Regions from separate parts of the Pelotomaculum isophthalicicum JI genome, predicted to be linked through region 2. Evidence: riboswitches for the same ligand, from Rfam matches in the RefSeq annotation. Region 2 holds a riboswitch; the other holds the start of a gene.
What was found. A riboswitch is a leader RNA that binds a small molecule or an ion and turns the genes downstream of it on or off. The one in region 2 is predicted to bind molybdenum cofactor.
Positions count from the first base shown of each region.

Region 1 (7,224 bases), on a different contig from region 2:
GCAATCCGACTTTTTACCTGGCGTCTCCGATTATTCTGGATGTGGTGCTGGCCGTTATATTCTTCGGATCCTTACTTTTCGGCAGGCCCTTGATTCAGATATTTGCGGAATACGAGATGAAGGATGCCTTTCCACAAGCATTACGCGCGCACCCCAAATACGCTTCGGCATGGACAATCTTGACAGCCGGATGGGGAATTTTATCAATATCCCAGGCGCTGTTGCGCGTGGTGCTGCTGCTTTCGACTCCAGCTGCCCTGTATTACACGGTGAGCAGTCTGTACGGCAACATTACCACTCCCCTATTTCTGGTTTTTACCTTATGGTTTCCCAGATGGTATTGGAGAGACCTGTAACAAGGCATGTTCTCTGGATTTCCAGTTTCCATACCCTTGAAACCTGTTAAGGAAGCAAAAAGAACTTCCCTTTGCTATTCCCAAATTTACCTTTACGGTTCCTTACCGCATTAACGTACCTATTACGGTTATAACCTGTACTATTACTTCCCATGCTGAATTTCTTATAATCAAGGTGACAGTTAAATTCAGCTTCTAATATTTTTTGTAAAGTGTCTTTAAATAGGTTCTTTAGCAACTCATGTATATCTTCCACAAATGGTCATCTCCTTACATGTAAATTTAACCATTTGCACAAAACTAGATGCTAAAAGATTATTGACGCTTTCCCCATGGTTTTCAAATTAAATTGTTATAGATTTTGTTTAACCATATCTTTAATTGCTCTATTTCCTCTTCTTTAAAACCTGTTAAGACTTTCTGCAAAGTCTTTTCAGCAATAGGAAGTAGTTTATCTCTTAAATCACGTCCTTCATTCGTTAAAAAAATCATAAAAGTCCTTCTGTCTTCACGATTAATTTTACGTTCAATCATCCCTTTCGCTTCCAAATTATCTAATATTCTGGTTATAGTCGGCTGATCTTTGAAGGATTTTTCGGATAACTCTTTTTGAGAAATACCATCCTTCCTGAATAAAATATTTATCAGTCCCCATTGTTCCGGTGTAATATCATATGGCTTCAGATTTCGGCACAATTCATTTTTTACCTTTGCATTGGTTACGTTAAGAATAAATCCAATTGTATGAATAAATCCCCTTAGTATACTAATAATTAGTACGACAATTATATTCTAAAAATTATATTCTCGTTAAGGTTAGTACTGCCAGTGTGTGTTTAATCCTGAACACCATGTCACGGTAGCGAACTAATGCCTGCTCAGGTCGTCGATTATCGATGTCTCTGATGCATTCAATTATAACTTGGTAAACGTAGTTCCAAATCTCCTTCGCGGCGCCTGATGCTTCCACTGCGTCAACGATAATTGGAGCAATCTTATAATAAGTCGCGATGAGTTCCGGTCCTTCCGGCAAAGAGCTTAACCAGCCGTCCCGGAATGCGCGCAAAGTAGTAAGTTCAGCACAATCATCAGAAAGGCCACGTGCCCGAACACAAGCAGAGGTAAGGAAGCAACAACCACCGCCCTTTCCTTTTTCCGGAAGTTCCTCTTTCTTATTTTCCTTTTCTTCACTGATAACTGGTCGTTCCTCTTGTGGCTCAAAAAAGAATAGGCTATTACCTTTTCTTATTCCCTCCTCACAATAGGGTCTTTCACCATGTGTCAAACGCATGATTAGACCAATCCAATCATTAAGTGGCAATATTTGAATATTATTATCCACCTGCCCAAATTGAGATATTGTAGTATCAACTATATATGTTCCTTCATTCCATTTAACAGCGGCCGCAGTATGGTTCTGCGCTTCCCATCTATTCTCTTCCAATTGCCACCAAGCCAAAGAATAACCGGTGATTTCACTTTTACTATCGACAAATGCCTCTAATGCTTGTTGAACCAATGGCGCTTTAGTGTCACAAGTGCCTTTTTCAGAGCTAACATAATTTGACACGGCATTTCTGATCTCTTCATCTGAAGGCTTATTTCTCATTCTCTGAACTACAGGCGTATATAATGGATCGTCATTTACCGGTTGTTGCTGGAAATGAGAGTTTAACAATTGTATGACGGCTCTGTTGCCGATTGTTTTTTGGAGTTGCAGTATATTTTCTTGAGTTTGTAAGAAGCCAGGGGGTAAACCACTTTGCGTGGATTTTGGCTCAATCGTTTTTGTTTTATCATGTTTTTCTGAAATTTTATGAGAATTTTGAGTTGTTTTAGGCCCCTGTGTAAACATGGGCTCATCCATATACTATTAATTTGCTTTGAATAATTTGTCCTATTGTGTCGAATCGCATATAAACAATAACGACCGCCGTTTTATGGGCGGTCAATTATTTAATATTATTTGTTTTTATATTCGCCAAGGTTATTATAGTTCCTTCAACCAACTCGGCGATGGGTACTTCTCTTAACCCTCCCCTATCTTCCATTGGCCTAACCATTACCGTGTTGTCTTTGGTGAACCATTATAGCAAAGGGACGTTCTTTTTCGCTTCTGCTTGTACAGGCCTTGGTGCATAAATTTATTATCTATACAGAATACTGTAAAGCGAGAGAGGTAAATAAACATGACAATCAGTGCGCAGGTCAAGCAAACCGTGGCCAGCCTTAAGGGCGTTCAGGCCACATTGGAAACCTTTGCTTTATCCGAGGAAAACCAAGAAGCGAAGGCTATCCTAAGTCGAAATACGCAACGAATCAACCATGTTATACGGGACATGGAAAAAAGACTTGGTGTTTTGGAATTTGAAGAGCCGCAATATAAAGGCTTCTAGCAATTACATTATTAAGGAGTAACCTAATGCCTGAATGGTTAACCATTTTGCTCCGTTCCATCGGTTTATTTTTTCTCACCTTACTTCTTGTTCGTCTTATAGGAAAAAGGCAAACCTCCCGGTTGACCTTTTTTGATCTAATTACCGGTATTGTAACCGGGGTTATGGCTGCCGCCATTTCCTTGAACCTGATCAAAGACTTGGCCAACGGTCTTGTTGCCCTGGCGGTTTGGACTGTATTCCCAGCGTTAATTTACGTTTTATCAATAAGATACAAAACGGTAAGAGATATCATCCACGGAAAAGAAACAGTCCTTATTAACCATGGTAAAGTCCTGGAAGATAAATTATTGGAAGCCCGTCTTACACTTGAAGATTTGTTAAGCCAGCTGCGGAAGAAAAATGTTTTTAATTTTGCCGACGTGGAATTCGCCGTGCTTGAACCTACCGGAGAGGTAAGTACCCTTCTCAAGAAAGATAAACAACCTCTTACCGCCAAGAATCTGGGTATAAACGTTGGGCAGGAAAGCGTACCCCAGACGGTTATGCTTGACGGGATTATAATGGATGAACCGCTTGCGGCAATGGGACTAAACAGGCGCTGGCTGCATACAGAACTGGAAAAAGTGGGCGTGGCGCCTGAAAACGTCTTTATTGGCCAAGTGGATTCCGTAGGACAATTATATCTTGACTTGTTTGACGATGCTATTCAGGTGCCTAAGCCCAAAACAAAAGAACTTGCCTATGCTACCATGAAAAAATGTCAGGCGGACTGTGAATTATACGCCTTAGGTACTAAACAACCGCAGGCTAAGAAGATGTACGAAAAATCTTCTGAGATATTGTCGGAAGTAATTCAGGAATTAGAGCCTTTGCTAAAAAGGTAAGGGGACACACCTCTATCTTGGGTATTCCTATGCGGTTGGGGAATGTCCCCGATAGCTCTTGGCATTGTTCCCTAATTTGGTAAAGGAGGCTTTCGCAATTGTCCAATAAGAAAAAGAAGAAATTAACTCCGGCACAACAGCAGTATCATTCCTTTTCTAAAGCCAGGGAGCCTCAACGACCAGTTCTGCTAAACGTAATCAGGGCGTTTTCAGCAGGGGGGACAATTTATCTTCTCGGTCAATTTATTCAAGATTTTTTTCTCTGGAATTTTAATTTTACCGAGAAGACAGCGGGAGATCCGACAGTGGCTGTATTGATTTTACTCTCAGTTATTCTAACTGCTTCAGGTGTCTACGATCATATCGCCCAATGGGCAGGCGCCGGAACAGCGGTGCCGGTAACCGGGTTTGCCAATTCCATCGCTTCGGCTGCTATCGAACACCGAAGTGAGGGATTTGTGCTGGGGGTTGGGGCAAGTATGTTTCAGTTGGCAGGTTCGGTAATTGTCTATGGAGTTTTTGCCGCCTTTGTGGTTGCCCTCATTAAAACTATATTGACACTGTTAGGAGGCTCCTAGCATGCTGCATGGACACCAAACCTGGGTCTTTCCCAACAGGCCCACCATTTTGTCCGCGGCAGCCGTTGGGGGACCCTTTGAGGCCAAGGGGCCCCTAGCTGAGGATTTCGATATCCTTCATGGCGATATATGGCTCGGGCAGGATAGTTATGAGAAAGCAGAAAGAAAAATGTTGGAAGAGGCATGTGAAACAGCAATTAAAGTGAGCGGCTTTGACAGGCTGCGCTTAAAACCAATTAAAGAAGAAGTGCATAATAAAATTAAAGAATCGAACAGAGACTATAATGTACATGTTACATCAGATAAGAAACTTTTTATGCAATTGCAGCAAATAGAAAACCAAGTAAATGGGCCGCAGGAGAAACCGCTGACAGATATACAAAAGAAGGTTATGAAGATAAATAAAGATATTCAGGGATGAAATTTCATTTGTTATAGTAACAATAATTAATCATTCATGCAGGAATTTGTTCTAAGATGTAGAATTACTTTACTCACATGTTAAAATTAAAGATCTCCGAGTCAGGTAAACCTTAGCCGGTAGCAGGTATGGTTGTCTGGCCGTTAGGGTGTGTTGGGAAACAAACGCGCCTCCCATTGTGGAAAGGAGAACATGGCTAGAAGCAATTTTGTGGCTTTGTTCCTTTAAATGGGACAAAGCCTTATTTTTTATTAAAGTCATGGTGCAGGGTGTATGAAAAAAATAATTAAGATATTTAATTCAATGCCATTCGGTATTTTGGCTATATCAGTTTGCTGCGTATATTTTGTATTTATGGAGTATATCCCGGAGAATCCGCGCTTTTTGTTCAGGACTATTTTGTTTGTGGTATTGTGCCTAAATATTTTGTCCTGCGTGATTGCCCGTTTCAGGAGTCTTACATGCAACATAACAACAAGGAAACTGGGAGATCTTTTATTGCACTTGGGCATTGCCCTGATCATCCTGGCCGGCCTCTTGGGTGGGCCGAAGCACAGCGCTTACATTCAAATAAAAGAGCACGAGACGGTGGACCTGGAGCATGAGGGTTTCCCCATCGCCGTCAGGGCAGAGGTAATTGAGGCTGAATACTATGCCGGCGGGGCCGTAAAGCAATACTTCACTACTATCAGCATTTTGGAAAGCGGGCGGGAAGTTGACGTAAAACATATATCAGTCAACCATCCCGCCAGTTATAAAGAAATCAAGATATACCAGTCCACCTTTAGGACAGCGCCCGGTGGTAATATCAGCGGCCTGACAGTAAAATCCGAACAAGGTCTCCCTTTTGTCCGGACAGGCCTGTTGTCGCTGGCTGCGGGGTCGGTTTTAATTTTATTAGGGAGGCGGCATGGTGTTACTTCCTGAAAACGACCTTTTTTTTGCTGCTCTTATCACTTATCTTATATCTTCCGTCCTTTACCTCGCCGCCTTCTGGTTCCAGGCGGGTAGGGCTCTCCGTACGGGCACGGGCTTCTTTGCCGCAGGCCTGGCCCTCCATACAGCCGCCCTGGCGGCAAGGAGTCTTGCTGGCGGCCACCTTCCTTTTGCCAGTATGTACGAGTTTATTATTGTTTTTTGCTGGGGACTGGCTGTGCTTTATCTGATTGGGTGTCGCCGTTTTAAGATTCACATTGCCGGTGTTGTAGTCCTGCCGCTGGAGGTATTGTTTTTGGGGTATGCCCTGACGGTAAAGACGGCTGCCGGCCCGCTTATCCCGGCGCTACAAAGCGTCTGGCTGCAACTGCATGTCGCTGCTGCGGTTCTTGCCTACGGTTTTTTTGCCCTTTCCTTTGCGGCCGCCATCCTTTACCTATGGCAAAAAGGCAAAGACGGGACCTTCGTTTCGGACCGCAATTTGGACAGGTTAATTTACTATTTCATAGCAGCCGGCTTCCCGTTTATGACCCTGGTCCTGGTGACAGGGGCAATATGGGCTGAGGAAGTGTGGGGATCGTGGTGGAATTGGGATCCCAAAGAAACCTGGGCGCTTATTACATGGCTCATATATGCTGTGTACCTGCATTTTCGCAGAGCCAGGCAATGGGAGGGCAGGTTTGCCGCATTGATAGCCGTGATAGGATTTGCAGCGGTTGTTTTCACCCTCATAGGGGTTACCTTGCTGTTGCCGGGGGCGCATAGCTACTAGAAACAAAACAATAATATTGTCTCCGAGCCCTTGGGACCTAATGAATCAGTCCATGGACCAGGGCCGATAGGTTCCGGTGGAAACGCCGGCGCCTCCCGCCGGAAAGGAGACCAGCCAAGTCATGTGCTTACACGCCGGGCTGGGTTCTTTCCGCAGGCCCGGTTTTTTTATTGGTTTTTTTATTGGGGAGGTGATGTTGTCTGTAATAGCGCGATGCACAATATTGGCAAGAAAGGAGATGAAAAGCGTTATGTCACTTAACAGCCGGTCAGCCGGCATCCTGTTGTCTTTATTATGCTTTCTGTTTTTCCTGGGCTCGGCTTCGGCAACGGATCTTACAAGCCTGAGCGTACAATCCTCTACTTATGTTCCCGGGCAGGAGGGCCGTTACACGCTGACTTTTAAGTCGGGAGAGCAGTTGAACTTGTCGGTTGGTTCATACGTGTATGTTAATTTCCCGCAGGGTTTTTCTTTTGTGCAAAACAGCATCAGCAGCGAAGATCCTGGCTGCACTCTGGCCAGTATCCAATACAAAAACAATAGCACTGATAAATACTGGTCAGTCCTCAATGGCGATGTCAGCGTCGCGGGAGATGTATACAGGTTCATTTTCCAGCCTACCGTCAGCGGCTCGGTTTATACTAACGCTAACATCAACATTTACATGGTCGTTCCGGGGGTCGTCAATGCACCCGCAGTAGGAACCGGTACGGTTACGTTGTCAGTCTATGGGGCTAACGGCAACAGTTATACTAAAAGCGCTTCTGTAACACTTGGCGACCCGCCTGCCTCGGCGCCGTCAAACCTTGGGGTCGTTGCGGCAAATTCTTTAAAAGTGAACGCAACCTGGGATACTGTAGTTGGGGCTACCCGCTACC
Region 1 covers NZ_JAKOAV010000019.1:5,539-12,762, reverse strand. The annotation lists gene L7E55_RS10630 (VC0807 family protein) at 1-356, shown strand, start outside; gene L7E55_RS10625 (hypothetical protein) at 403-612, opposite strand; gene L7E55_RS10620 (MarR family winged helix-turn-helix transcriptional regulator) at 696-1,052, opposite strand; gene L7E55_RS10615 (CFI-box-CTERM domain-containing protein) at 1,156-2,211, opposite strand; gene L7E55_RS10610 (DUF1657 domain-containing protein) at 2,546-2,752, shown strand; gene L7E55_RS10605 (DUF421 domain-containing protein) at 2,779-3,639, shown strand; gene spoVAC (stage V sporulation protein AC) at 3,738-4,217, shown strand; partial or broken gene L7E55_RS10595 (stage V sporulation protein AD) at 4,219-4,437, shown strand; molybdenum cofactor riboswitch at 4,721-4,843, shown strand; gene L7E55_RS10590 (cytochrome c biogenesis ResB family protein) at 4,912-5,565, shown strand; gene ccsA (cytochrome c biogenesis protein CcsA) at 5,549-6,346, shown strand; molybdenum cofactor riboswitch at 6,355-6,471, shown strand; gene L7E55_RS10580 (S-layer homology domain-containing protein) at 6,597-7,224, shown strand, end outside.
Region 1: it holds a riboswitch for molybdenum cofactor, as region 2 does, so the genes downstream of both, L7E55_RS10590 (cytochrome c biogenesis ResB family protein) here and L7E55_RS14325 (heterodisulfide reductase-related iron-sulfur binding cluster) in region 2, are expected to answer to the same signal.

Region 2 (7,224 bases):
CGCAGGCCGCCGCTGAGACTGATGGGCGACAGTCCCGCCACTGTGCCCGGTTCCAGGCCGACTTTTTCCAACGCTTCCATTGTTCTGCGCTCAATATCCGCGGAGCCAAGCCCCAGGTTCCTGGGTCCGTAGGACACGTCTTCGAAGACGGTGGCCTCGAAGATCTGCTGCTCAGGGTACTGGAAAACCAGGCCGACCTTTTTCCATAATTCATTCCTGTGTTTTTTGTCGGATGTTTCCCGCCCGCAAACGGTCACTTCCCCGCTGGTTGGGCTGAGCAGTCCGTTAAAGTGCTGGATCAGCGTTGATTTGCCGGAACCGTTCGCTCCCACAACGCCCAGGAACTCGCCCTGGTTTACGGAAAGGGTGATGTCATCCAGGGCTTTTTTTTCGTAAGGAGTGCCGGGCAAGTAGGTATGGGTTAGGTTTTTCACATCTATAATTGACATATATATTCCACCATCTGCCGCATGCTGATGATTTTTTTATCGATTGCGTGGCCGCGTTTTCTCAGGCCGTTGGCCAACTGGACGATTTCGGGCGGTTTTAAACCCGTATTTATGAGGTTTTCTTCTGATGTAAAAACCTCCCACGGCGCTCCTTCGAGGCAAACGGCGCCTTCATTGAGCACAATCAGGCGCTGTGCATGGACGACGTCTTCCATGTTGTGCGAGATCAGGATGATCGTGATGCCGTGCTTTTCGTTCAGTTCTTTTAAGTTCACAATGAGTTCTTCCCTGCCGCGCGGGTCGAGCATGGACGTGGGTTCGTCCAGGACCAGGCAGGCCGGCCGCATGGCCAGGGCTGACGCTATGGTTACTTTTTGTTTCTGGCCGCCGGAAAGCAAGTGCGGGGCGTGATGGCGCAGTTCCGCCAGGCCGACGGACCGCAGCGCCCAGTCGATGCGCTCTTTTACTTCCGCGGGCGGGAGTCTCAGGTTCTCCGGGCCAAAGGCGACATCCTCCTCCACGATGGAACTGATAATCTGGTTGTCGGGGTTTTGAAAGACCATCCCCACCTGGCGCCTGATTTCGTTAAGAGAACTCCTGTCCGCCGTGTCCAGTCCGTTTACATACACCTTGCCCGCCGTGGGTTGAATCAGGCCGTTGATGAGACGGGCGAGGGTGGTTTTCCCGGACCCGTTCATCCCGATCAGCCCGACGTACTCGCCCTGCCGGATGGCCAGGTTTATGTTTTTGAGGGCGCGTTTTTTATCCGAATGGCCGGTGTCGTATTCTTTTGTGACGTCGATCAGTTCAATAATGTTCATTCACTCCCAGGTGGATAATCTTGGCCTCAGCCGCTTGATCAATACCGCGGCGATCAGTCCGCCCGCGGCGCCGAACAAAACATGGGAAGCCGAGGCGAACCCCAGACCCAGGGCGATAAATCCCATCGGCATCTTAAGCAATATTCCCAGAACGAGGTTCGCAACTAATTTCGACAGGCTGGTCAATGTGCCGCAGATGGCGCCGACGAAAGGGTTTTCGAGCTTGTTGTAAAATACCGGGGCGAGAAAGTCGATTAATAACCCCGGAACGAAGTATTTGAAAAATACAAACACTCCTTCTTTCCCCAGCCCCAACAGCACGGCAAGCGCACCTGAAACAATGCCCATGATTATTCCCGCTCCGAACTTGGGGATCAGCCCCTTGCCCAGAACCAGGATCCCCATCCAATATATGCTGGTATGTCCTGGCAGGTGCAGCGGCAGCCTGGTTATGTCCTTGGTGATCGAGATAAGTGTCCCGAACATGGTCAGTCTGAGCACATCGGCCAGTCCGAGCCTGAAAATGAATTTTTCCGCTACCGGCGCTTTTTCCTCCTGGTATTTCTTTGCTGTATCCTCCACCGCAGTTACCTCTTTATCAATTTATTTTGTTGATTTCACTGACATCCTCGACAAGGAAACGTTGATAGTCATTTTTCCGGCACAAGTTAACGGTTCCATGATCCGTAAAGTACAAGAGATAGTCCCTGGTAATCTCGTTCTTATTTGCCTGGAAAACAGATTTGTTGTCCACGCCTTTAACCTCGATTTGATTGAACTCGCCGATGCCCGCCGCTCCCATGGCATACAGCAGGCTCAGACCTTTAGCATCCTTGTCGCCGGGGGACTCCTGATCTTTTAGCGTTTTTAGCACATCGACACCCATGAGAGCGACAAGGTTGTTGTTCTCCTGCATCTTGATCACCGTGGCGGATTTTAGCCCCCGCTCTTTTGAAAGGTTCTCCAACAGGTAGGAACCGGCTACGGCTAAAATAATCAGAACGATGCTGATTATAATTTTTTTATTTAACGACATAACATTACCTCGTTTAGTCTATATAGAATTATTAATTGTCGAGAGTATCACCGGGAAGTTCTTAAAACAGCTGAATCCGGGGCGCGTCCACCTGCGGTAGCGGCAGTTGTAGCAGGTCAGCACGCCTTCCAGGTAGATTTCCTCCTCATTGTCATCCTTGTAAAGCGGGCAGGCTGTGGCAAGCACCATGGTCGCGCGCACATCCTCCCGGCTGCTGTCGTCCCCGAGAAAGCATTTTGTCCCACCCGTTTCCTTCACATATTTTATCAACACTTCTTTTGCCTCCATATAAGTTAAACCTTTCACCCCTTTACAAATTATTCATATCAACAGTTAGAGGCTCATTTCCAGAATTTCAGCTATATCCAGGGTTTTGATACTGTTATTAACGCCTTTAACCTTGATTTGTTCAGAAAGAGTGGCCAAGCAATACGGACAGGTCGTGCAGACCACCTCGGCTCCGGTCGAAAGGGCTTCCCCGGCCCTGTTTTGGCCGATCAAGTTTTCGGGCCCGCTTTTCATCCAAAACCTGCCTCCCCCCGCGCCGCAGCAAAAAGATTTTTCCCTGGAACGGGGCATTTCGGCCAGGCGGACGCCCGGTATGGACTTCAGAATTTCCCGCGGCTCATTATAAAGATTATTGTAACGGCCCAGGTAGCATGAATCGTGACAGGTAATTATTTTGCCGATACTTTTGCCTGGCTTGATCCTGCCTTCGTGCAGCAGGCCGGCTAAAAAAACGGAGTGCGGGATGACTTTATATCTCCCGCCGAACTGGGGATATTCGTTTTTCAAAGTGTTAAAGCAGTGGGTACAGGCAGTTAAAATATTCTTTACATTTAACTTGTTGAAAAGCGATACATTCTTTTGCGCGATCCTTTGGAACAGGTGCTCATTTCCCATCCGGCGGGCCGTCTCGCCGCAGCACCATTCTTCACGTCCGAGCACGGCGAAACTGACGCCTGCTTTCTTCAATATATTAACAAACGCGGCGGCTGCTCTCCCGGCCGTCTCATCGAACGAACCGGCGCAGCCCACAAAATAAAGGTACTGCGCGTCGGGTTTTTCGGCCAGGGTTGGCATCTCCAATTCTTTTGCCAGGTCATATCCGGTTTCGCGGCTGACACCCCAGGGGTTGCCGTAATTTTCCATGCCGGCAATGGCTTGCTTGATTTTCCCAGGCACGTTCTTCCCCGACGAGACAATATAACGGCGCAGGTCGAACAGCCTGGAGGTATGCTCGATCGAGATCGGGCAGGTTTCCATGCACCCCCCGCAGGTGGCGCAGCTCCAAATAAATTCTTCTTCATAGACGTCACCGATGAGGTTTTTCTTCTTGACGCCCTTTTTAGTCTTGTAGGAAATTGAACCTTCCGCCGCTTTTTGCTTTGCAGCTTTTGGATGCCAGACTTTCCGGTTTAAAAGCACCGGGGCAATTTTTTCTATGTGATTGCGCAGGCGGCCGTTGAACCTTTTTGGTTTGGTCGGTTCTTCGCTCTGATGGGCGGGGCAGATTTCATCACAGCGGCCGCATTTTACGCAGGCGTAAGCCTCGAAAAGCTGCTTCCAGGTAAGGTCCTCCAGTTTGCTCGCCCCGTAAGTTTTAACATTTTCGTCGTCAAATTGAATTTTACGCAAAGCGCCCTTTGGTTCCAGCGAGTGCCAGTAGGTGTTGAAAGGGGCGAACACCATATGCAGGTGTTTCGAGTGGGGGATGATGAACAATAATGAGAAAATAGCCAGGTAGTGGGTCCACCAGAAAAACATCCCGGCGGCATGAATTGCATTTTCATTAAAGCCCTCCAGAAACCTTGAAACAGCCGCAGCCAGCGGGGCGGCCCCGCTTAAAGCGGCTCCTTCGCCAAGCGCGAGCCGGGTTCCGTGAAACAGGACTTCCGTTATCGCGATGACCAGGATCAATCCAAGGATTACAAAAACCACGGGAGTGTTCTTCAGCCAGACCGGCTTTTTAACGACCCGCCGCAAAAAGCTGCCGCCGATCCCGAAGATGATTAAAGCGATAAAAATATCTTTGATGAAAAGGTAGCCGGGATTATCTCCGATATAAGGAATACTGGTTTTGAAAAGGCCTTCCGCAACCATATTGGGGATGCCCGGCAACAGGACACAAAAGCCGCACATGATAAACCCGTGCAGAAAACCAAACAGGGGTTTATTCATAATTTTCTTTTGGCCGGCCACATGGGTGAGAAAATATTTCCAGCGTTCAAGCGGGCGGTCAAAACGGTTTTCCGGCCTGCCCAACTTTATGTAGCGGCAGCGCCAATATACCTCGCATAGAAAATAACCTAACGATATGACCATGAGGACAAAAAAAATATAAATCTCCACTTTGCCTTTCCTTTCGGTTAGTGCCTGGTCCTTTACTGCAAAACTTATTCCAGCCATGCAAAAAATAATACCGGGCAAACTCTGCGAAAAAACAAAGTTAGCCCGGCACATAAGCCGGATCAAGAACTCTCCTTTTCGCAATGGGAGACATACCGGTTTCCCGGTACACCCTACCGGCCGAAAACCATGGCTTAAAAGCTTTAGGTCATATGGCTCGGAGAGTAATCATCATTAAAAAATATAAGCTTTGCCCGTTGCAAAAGGACAAAGCTTTTTTCCAAAAACCTCTCCTTTCCGCACCGGGAGGTACAGGAGTTTCCCACCGTACCCTAACGGCCTGGTTACCGTACCCTGCTTTTGTTTAGGTATGCCAGGCTCGGAGAATTCTTTGTTTTATATAACTATTCAACATTAAAAAACAATTTCCTGCCGGGGTATACTTTTTCGTTAACTTATTCTTGCCCTAATTTCAGGCACTTTGTGACACTCTGCTCCTCCGGGAGATGAATCCCGGCAGCTTCTTCGGGCACCCGTGCGTAGTCGCTGCCCGCAGTAAATTGAGGCGTGGCCTCTACCGCATTGAGAGCGTAGTGGGCGACGGATACACCGGGCGGTGCCAAGCCCGTTCCTGCTCCCATTTTGGATTTACAGCTCATGGGGAGCGGGAACACCCTTGCCTTTCGGACTTTAGGGCTTTGTTCGCGCTTATTTCCGCTCAGGCCGTGTATCTTAAAAAGAACTTTTTGCCTATATTTCTTACGGTGTTTAGATCAACACTGCCTTTCTTACCGCATTTACAAGTGAATAACGGTGCGCGCCGGTCTATTTCCGCCCCGCAGCCGGCGCATAACCGGCTTATGTCCTTGGGGTTGACCCGGCTGGTGATTATTCCATACTCCCAGGCTTTGTATTTGGTATAGTGGAATATCCTGCCCCGGAGCCAGTAGGAACGCCTGGAGTTGGCCCGCCTGCTGTATTTGCCCTGCTCGGGTTTAAAACTGTTCGAGTGTTCAAACACGATGATACTCGCTCCGTGTTCCAGGGCAAAGTCCAGTATTCTGCGGGATACCCGGTGGGCTTCATTATCGTCGATGTTATGGATCTTATTCCACAAGGCCTTATTGTCCTGCTCATCCTTGTTTAATGAACCGGTAAGACTGAGCTTGGTTGCGATTATGCCCAAAAGTCGTTTCCTACGGCCGTTTAGGTTATCGCCGCCCCGGATGAACCGGGTGGCTACCTGCGTGCCGTCGCTTTTGAATATACCGCATACCGCCAGCTTGTCGCACGTGTTTAAGTCAACAGCGCAAATTTTAAGGTTTGGGTCTTTAACCTGTTCGGCAACCGACTTAACCGCCGGTTTTTCCTTTTCAACCGGGAAATGCAGCTCAATCCGGTTCTTCTTGATTACTGCGCGAGGGCATCCTATCTTCCAACCGTCCTGAACCCGCCTGCCGGTTAAATGGTACTTCACCCAGCGCCAGGTGCTGCCGTCGTACAACTTCAGCATTATAGACTTGCCGGTGTAGCCTTTGTACTGGCCGGTATAAAACAAAGTGTTGCGCTGCCACTCTCTGGGCGGCACCGGCGGCCTGTATTTAAACTTTTTCCCCTTGGCTTCGGCCTTGGCTTTGGCATCTTTCCATCTTTTCAGCTTGGAGAAGAATGACCGGGCTGCCCCAATGGCGGTGTTTATACAAGCCCGCCGGAACATTGCCGGTATGTCCCATCTTAAAGGGAAAAGTGGTGAAGGGTTGTCTTTGGTCTTGTGGGTCAACCGTTCAAGTTCGGTTAATGCCTTTTTATTGGTTAGTCCGAGTATCAGATCATGCTCCTTGATTATACTGAAGTAAAAAGCTGTAACTTCATTGAACAATCCTTCAGTAAGCTTGAGCCATTCGGGAAAACGGTACTCCAGGGTTTGCTTGATGGTTTTAGTAGGCATTACGCTACCCCCGATATTGCTATTTGGACATGTTCAGACATAGACACCACCATCCTTTCCCAAAACTTTTATTTCCAGGAAATCAGTACTATCAAGGTCCAGCAGTTCTTCCACAGTCGGGTTTCCAACGAGACTTATGGATAATCCCTTTGTGCCATTCGACCAGTTTACAACACTCTTCGCGCTCTCCTGGTATTCAAACCTGGCCGGGTTAGCCAGCCTGGCTCTGGACAACCCCTGAATAGTGTCGGCCAGGCAACCCGACCCTTTAACCGATACCTTAAGCTCCGGGGAGTTAAGCTTGCCAAACTCATCCACAGCCACCATCGCCATGCGAAGGGCAAGTTGAAAATCCCGGCATTCTTCCTGGTGGTGATTATATGCTTGCTTAAACAGCATCCGGTAGCGCATTACTCTGTCTTTTGGTCTTATGTATGGAGCCCGGGGAGAAAAAATAATATCGTGCTCAAAATAGGGCTTAATGTCAACAACGGGTGAGCCGTCGATTGCATCTAAACCCCGCACATGCAGAATGTTATCCTCTACCTTCACCAACTCTACTAAAGAGAGCCCGATAGGATTCGGGCGTCCCGCCGCCCTCAGCCCGAATACGCCGTATTC
Region 2 covers NZ_JAKOAV010000033.1:671-7,894, reverse strand. The annotation lists gene L7E55_RS14350 (energy-coupling factor transporter ATPase) at 1-449, opposite strand, end outside; gene L7E55_RS14345 (energy-coupling factor transporter ATPase) at 437-1,270, opposite strand; gene L7E55_RS14340 (hypothetical protein) at 1,271-1,852, opposite strand; gene L7E55_RS14335 (hypothetical protein) at 1,869-2,306, opposite strand; gene L7E55_RS14330 (hypothetical protein) at 2,325-2,579, opposite strand; gene L7E55_RS14325 (heterodisulfide reductase-related iron-sulfur binding cluster) at 2,640-4,781, opposite strand; molybdenum cofactor riboswitch at 4,771-4,890, opposite strand; molybdenum cofactor riboswitch at 4,930-5,052, opposite strand; gene L7E55_RS14320 (hypothetical protein) at 5,111-5,278, opposite strand; gene L7E55_RS14315 (transposase) at 5,374-6,603, opposite strand; gene tsaA (tRNA (N6-threonylcarbamoyladenosine(37)-N6)-methyltransferase TrmO) at 6,637-7,224, opposite strand, start outside.